DNA from 3 places in the Halomonas sp. MMH1-48 genome. Region 3 is predicted to be linked to each of the others. Evidence: predicted binding sites of a transcription regulator. Region 3 holds the regulator's gene; each other region holds the start of a gene.

Region 1 (2,269 bases), on a different contig from region 3:
CTTGCGCGGCGTTTGCCCGAAAAATTTAAAGCTATGCAGGTAGCGCACGGTCCACATCACCGTGCCCCGGTCATCCAGCGAGCCCAGCACCTCGGCAGTATACGGGTTCACATAGACGGCCAACCGTTCTCCGCTAAGGGCATTGACGGTAATTTCAGCCGAGCTTTCCGGCGTGGTGGGGGAGGTGTACTTCACCGCCGTGCCGGGATGCGCCTGCAGTGCGGCGCTCACGAGCGTTGCGGGTGGCTGCACGTCCTGCTGTGCCTCCACGCGCTTGAGATCGGAGTGGATGAGGCCATCCAGCTCGTCATCGAACAGGTAAAGCGCTCCGGTCAGCGACAGAGTAATCAAAAAAGGCAGGACTAACAGGCCTGCATAAAAGTGCCAGCGCCAAACGGCGCGATACAGATCGAGTGACGCTTTGCGCGCCACCTGGGAAGACGTCATCGTCGTCATACAACGCTCCAAGCGCCCGTGGCGCCGCGCTGGGCGTACCAGCGGCATCACAGGCAAAATAAGTGGTTAGCCACACCCGTTATGGGGTGGCCCGTCATGGGGTGGCAAAGGGGAAATATCGGTGCGTTAAATGAGGCGTGGCGACGGTGGGGCGCGGGAGTGAGCGTGGGGATAGTGACGTGACACTGCAGCGCGCGAAGCGAACACCGAGGGCAGGGGGGTACGCGATGGAAATGCCGTGCTGCCAATGGCGGGTAAGTGTTGAGGGGCGGTCGGCGTATGCTGCCATAAGCCGCAATAATCACAGGGGTGATACCAGCGGTGGAGCGGGTCATGGTCGTGCGGCGACGGGGCGGGCGACGTCGTAGAATGCGTGGCATGCTGGCCATGGGCATGCGCGGTAGCGTGGCCCTGCGCTTGAAACTGCGAGAGGAGCGGCCCGGCAAATACCAGAAAGAGCGCCGCGAACGCCAAGTAGAGCGCTATACGGTACCCCATGGAATTTGCCGAGCGGAAAGGTCGCATCTCACACTACGCTTTGTAAGCGGCTTAAAGAGAGAGAATTGTACAGCTTGACGCGTGAGCAGCGCACTCAGTGCCGTATATGAACGCTGTGGTGTATTGCCGCGAAGGACGCCTTCGGTCATTGAGACTATTTGGTGCAATATCGGATGGCGGTGCTCTTTTTTGGTGCTTGAGAGCGGTAATGAAGCGCATGTCGGTGGAGGTGAACCGTGATGTGGGTGGCTGCGCAGCGCCGATACCACGCTTTCACCATTTTGGCGCACTCTTTGCATTCGTAAGGCAATGATGTATCCACAAGGAAGCGATAGCGCCCCATGATGCTGAGCGAACTTGCCCCACCCGCCGCCGATTCAGGCCACCGTTTCGATGCCGAGCGCCGCTGGGCCGCCTCGCTGGCGCTACGCTTTGCCCATCGCGATGGTGTTACCCGGCTAGTGCAGGCGCGCCACCAAGGACCGTTACGGGTGCAGCGCCCGTTCTATCCAGAGGGCAGCCATGAGGCGTGCCACGTATACGTACTACACCCGCCCGGGGGGCTGGTGAGCGGCGATGCGCTGACCATTCGTGCCCATGTCGAGCGCGGCGCACACGCGCTGCTCACCACCCCCGCTGCCAACAAGCTCTACATAGCTGACAGCCAAGGTGTGGCTTGGACCCAGCACACCGAGCTGACGGTCGAAGAGGGCGGCGCCTTGGAGTGGCTGCCCCAGGAAACCATCGCGTTCGATGGCTCAAAGGGCACTCAGCGCACCCATATCGCGCTACAGGGCCGAGCCCGCTGCTTAGGCTGGGAGGTAATGGCCCTCGGCCGCCCGGCAAGCGACCTGCCCTATGTCTCCGGGCGCATCGAGCAGCACTTTCGCTTGACTCTGGATGGCAAACCGCTGTGGCTTGAACGCCAGCCGCTCGACCCCGGGCACCCACGCTTTGTGGGCCGCTGGGGCCAAGGCGGCGCAACGGTGCAGGCCACGCTCTGGGCGGTGGGCATCGACGATGCCGCTGCGGCTATTGAAGCACTGCGTGAAGCGCTGCCGAGCAACTCCCGCTGGGCGGTGACCGTTCGCCATGGCGTACTGCTATTGCGCTATTTAGGTGCATCCCGAAATGAGGCCTGGGCGCTGTGTGAGCAGGCCTGGCACCTACTGCGGCCCCGTTGGATCGAGCGCAAGGCGCACACGCCGCGTATTTGGCTAACCTGAATCTATCTTTCGAGCACTGCTGGAGAGCAGCCCTATGGAGTTAACCCCACGAGACAAAGACAAGCTGATGCTGTTTACCGCGGCTCAGC
Region 2 (2,269 bases), on a different contig from region 3:
TTATGCGCCAATCATCGTGCGCGCCACGTTAAGGAATAACAAATGAACACCACGCGTTGGTTTGGATGGGGAGTCACCCTGTTAGCGCCCGCCCTATGGGTACCCACGGCCATGGCCGATACGCTACAAACGGTGCAAGAGCGCGACAGCGTGCGCTGCGGCGTCAACGCGGCTCAGCCCGGCTTTTCGTCCTTAGACGATAACGACGAGTATCGCGGTCTGGATACCGATGTGTGCCGTGCCGTGGCGGCCGCCGCGCTGGGTGATGCCAGCAAGGTCAACTTCGTGCCGTTGGATTCGGTGGAGCGCTTTGCCGCGTTGCAATCAGGTGAAGTAGATGTCCTTTCTCGCACCACCACCTGGACGTCTAGCCGCGACACCACACTGGGCATGCACTTTACCGGTGTGAGCTACTACGACGGCCAAGCCTTCATGGTGGCCAGCGACTTGGGCGTGCAGAGCGCGCAAGAGCTGGATGGCGCGGCGGTGTGTACGCAGTCGGGCACTACCAGCGAACTCAATCTTTCCGACTACTTCCGTATCAACGACATGACCTACGATGCGGTGGTGTTCGATTCACCCGAGCAGTCGATTGCGGGCTTCGAAGCAGGCCGCTGCGACGTCTTGAGTTCGGATGCCTCGCAGCTCTACGCCCAGCGCATTCAACTGGCCGATCCCAACATGGCCGTCGTCCTACCGGAAATCATCTCTAAAGAGCCGCTAGGCCCCGCCGTACGCCAAGGCGATGATCAGTGGTTCAACATCGTGAAGTGGTCACTGTTTGCCATGCTGAATGCCGAAGAGCTGGGCGTCAGCCAAGCCAACGTGGATGAGCAGCTAAGCTCAGAAAATCCCGATGTGATGCGCCTGCTTGGGCAAGACGGTGATTTTGGTGAGGCCATGGGCCTACAATCAGATTGGGCTTACCAAATCGTCAAACAGGTCGGTAACTATGCGGATATTTATGAACGCAACGTGGGCACCCACTCCGACTTCAACATTGCCCGTGGCCTGAATGCCCTGTGGAAAGATGGGGGCATTCAGTACGCGCCGCCCATTCGCTAGTGCGCTCGGTCACTCGCCAGCGGCTGCGCACCAAAAAGGCGCAGTGCGTAGCCGCTGGCGCACTTTTTTGCACCAAGACCTTCGTTAAATTCGCTGATTTTACGTTGAAAAGCGCTGAATTTGACGACATATCTTTTTTGGCACCTTCCTTGCTAGCTTTTAGTGATGCATCACCATGCATAACGACACTAAATCGAGGAAGGGGAACACAACATGATCAATAAGAAACACCTGGTACTTCTGGCCTCCGCAGGCGCCATCTCTCTTGCGGGCGTGGCGACCGCCCAAGCCGATACGCTGGAAGATACCCGCGAACGTGGTGCCGTACAGTGTGGCGTCAGCGACGGCCTGCCAGGTTTTTCCGCCCCGGACGATAACGGTAACTGGCAGGGCCTCGACGTTGACGTATGCCGTGCCGTGGCCGCTGCGGTACTGGGCGACGCCGATGCCGTCAACTACATCTCTTTGAACGCCGTCGAGCGTTTCACCGCGCTGCAGTCCGGCGAAGTGGACGTTCTGTCTCGTAACACCACCTGGACCACGACCCGCGACACTACCCTGGGTCTGAACTTCACCGGCGTTAACTTCTACGACGGCCAGGGCTTCATGGTCTCTCGCGACCTGGGTATCACCAGCGCGGCCGAGCTGGATGGCGCGGCGATTTGTATTCAATCAGGCACCACTACCGAGCTGAACCTGGCTGATTACTTCCGTGCCAACGGAATGGAGTTCGACCCCATCGTTTTCGATACCTCCGAGCAAACCGTAGGTGGCTTCCAGGCTGGCCGCTGTGACGTTCTGACGTCTGACACTTCTCAGCTGGCGGCCCTGCGCATTCAGCTCGACGACCCGTCGGGCGCGATGATTCTGCCCGACGTCATTTCCAAAGAGCCGCTGGGCCCGGTCGTACGTCAGGGGGACGATCTGTGGTTCAACATCGTGAAGTGGTCGCTGTTCGCCATGATCAACGGTGAAGAGTACGGCGTGACCAGCGAGAACGCAGAAGAGATGCTCAGCTCCGATAACCCGGACGTAGCGCGTCTACTCGGCCAGGACGGCAACTATGGTGAAGGCATGGGTCTTGACGCCGACTGGGCCTATAACATCCTGAGCCAAGTGGGTAACTACGGTGAAAGCTTCGAGCGCAACGTAGGTATGGGTTCACCGCTGGAAATCGAACGCGGTGTCAACGCCCTGTGGAACC
Region 3 (2,269 bases):
CGTCAGTCAGTTCAACGTGATGACCAGTGATGTTTACTTGCATTGACGTGCTCCTTATCCATCGGGCTGTACTTCGATTGTAACCCTTTTTACGCTATTGCAAAGCCCTTGCGGTGAGTTTGTCACGACCAAGCGTTTAACTAGCGTAAACGGCGGCGCTCGCTCGAAGAGGGAATGCCCATCGACTCGCGATATTTCGCGACGGTACGTCGTGCCACGCTTATTCCGCCCTCTTCGAGAAGCGTCACCAAGCGACTATCGGAGAGCGGTTTGCCTGAGGGCTCCTCTTGAATGAGCTTTTTGATACGTGCGCGAATGGCCGTGCTCGAGTGGCTGTCGCCGCCGTCTTGGCCACTGACTTGACTGGAGAAAAAGTATTTCAACTCGAACACGCCACGCGGTGTATGAATGAACTTCTGTGTCGTCACGCGGGAAATGGTCGACTCATGCATCTCTACGGCTTCGGCGATGTCGGCCAAGATCAGCGGCTTCATGGCCTCTTCGCCGTGCTCTAGAAAGCCAATTTGGCGAGCGATGATTTCACGCCCCACGCGCAGCAAGGTGTCATTGCGGCTAGAGAGGCTTTTGATCAGCCAGCGCGCTTCTTGAAGGTGCTCTTTCAAGAACTGGTTGTCCTGGCTCTTGTCGGCGCGTTTGATCAAGCTGGCGTAGTCGGGTTGGATGCGTAGCCGTGGAAGAGCGTCCGGGTTGAGCTCTAAATGCCAGCCTTCGTTGTCATGGCGCACGACCAGATCGGGAGTGATGTAGCTATCGTCGGTCACGCCGTAGGCGCTGCCGGGTCGGGGGTCGAGGCTGCGAATTAATCGAATGACGTCATCCAACTGCTCATCGTCCAGGCTCAAACGGCGCTTGAGGAGGCGCATATCGTCTTTGCCTAGCGCCTCCAAAAACTGTCGTACCAGCCGTTTGGCTGGCATCAATAGCGGGGTGTCTTCCGGCAACGCAGCAAGTTGAAGCATCAGACATTCGCGCAGGTCGCGAGCGAATACGCCGGTCGGCTCGAACTGCTGCAAGCGCAGTAGGGTATTTTCCACTTCCCGTTGGCTCAAGCCGTCATGACCTTGTGCTTTGAGCCCTTCACGAATGTCGTTGAGCGGCTGGGTAAGATAACCATTGGCGTCCAGCGCATCGATCAGGCTCTCCGCAATTGCATATTCCCGTGAGCTGACATCGGTCATGGCCAGTTGCCACAGCAAATGGCCATGAAGGCTTTGGCCAGCGGCTTGGCGCTCGAAGTCGGGTCCTTCGCTACCACCGCTCAGACTGCCCATGTCTTGGTAGGTGTCCGACCAGTCGCTGTCGACGGAGAGTTCGTTGGGAATGCTGTCAGACCACTCGGCCTCTTGCGGCTCGCTGACTGCCTGCTCTCCAAACTCGTCCTCTTGCTCGAGCATAGGGTTGGCGTCAAGCGCTTGCTGAATTTCTTGACGGAGGTCCAGCGTAGAGAGCTGCAGCAGGGCAATGGCCTGTTGCAGCTGGGGTGTCATGGTCAGCTGTGTGCCGATACGCAATTGGAGAGAAGCTTTCATGACCATCTGAGAACCACTCGTTAATCAGAAAGCTCCACCCTAGAGCGAGTTATGGCTACGTGCAAGTGCAATAAGCATGCCACTAAAAGAAAAGTTTGGTCAGGCCTCGGTTTAGAGCCGGAAATCAGCGCCCAGATAGACGTCGCGAACCTTTTGGTTATTGAGAATCTCCTGGGCGTTCCCACTGGCGATGATGTGGCCATCGCCAACGATGTAGGCGATATCGCAAATATCCAGGGTTTCACGCACGTTGTGGTCGGTGATCAAGACGCCGATGTGGCGTTTTTTGAGTGCACGGATAATGGTTTTGATTTCGCCGACCGAAATAGGGTCGACCCCGGCAAAGGGTTCGTCGAGTAGAATGAACGCGGGCTCGGTGGCCAGCGACCGCGCGATCTCTACTCGACGGCGCTCGCCTCCTGAGAGGCTCATGCCTAGGTTGTCACGAATATGGGTGATATGAAAATCTTCGAGCAGTGACTCCAGGCGAGCTTCTCTGGCACTGCGATCGAGCGTTTTGCGCGTCTCGAGGATGGCCATGATGTTATCGGCTACCGAGAGCTTGCGAAAAATCGAGGCCTCTTGGGGAAGATACCCAATGCCTGCCATGGCGCGTTCGTGCATGGGCGCGTGGGTCAAATCCAGATCGTCGATACCCACATTGCCCGCATCGGATTTGACCAGTCCGACGATCATGTAAAACGAGGTGGTTTTACCGG

Evidence for each region. The regulator sigma-54, encoded in region 3, starts transcription at its own class of promoters, with help from an activator protein. The targets are predictions, from matches to a motif close to TGGCACNNNNNTTGCTNT.
Region 1: a site for sigma-54 is predicted at 1,237-1,254, ahead of MHM37_RS06115 (urease accessory protein UreD). Genes of this name have one in related genera too.
Region 2: a site for sigma-54 is predicted at 1,204-1,221, ahead of MHM37_RS05910 (amino acid ABC transporter substrate-binding protein). Genes of this name have one in related genera too.

What each region holds. Positions count from the first base shown of each region.
Region 1 is NZ_JAKRFL010000004.1:216,891-219,159, forward strand. It holds gene MHM37_RS06105 (PepSY domain-containing protein) at 1-456, opposite strand, end outside; gene MHM37_RS06110 (DUF2946 family protein) at 583-954, opposite strand; gene MHM37_RS06115 (urease accessory protein UreD) at 1,296-2,180, shown strand; gene ureA (urease subunit gamma) at 2,215-2,269, shown strand, end outside.
Region 2 is NZ_JAKRFL010000004.1:173,908-176,176, reverse strand. It holds gene MHM37_RS05915 (amino acid ABC transporter substrate-binding protein) at 43-1,065, shown strand; gene MHM37_RS05910 (amino acid ABC transporter substrate-binding protein) at 1,279-2,269, shown strand, end outside.
Region 3 is NZ_JAKRFL010000001.1:413,707-415,975, reverse strand. It holds gene raiA (ribosome-associated translation inhibitor RaiA) at 1-43, opposite strand, end outside; gene MHM37_RS01990 (RNA polymerase factor sigma-54) at 141-1,556, opposite strand; gene lptB (LPS export ABC transporter ATP-binding protein) at 1,662-2,269, opposite strand, start outside.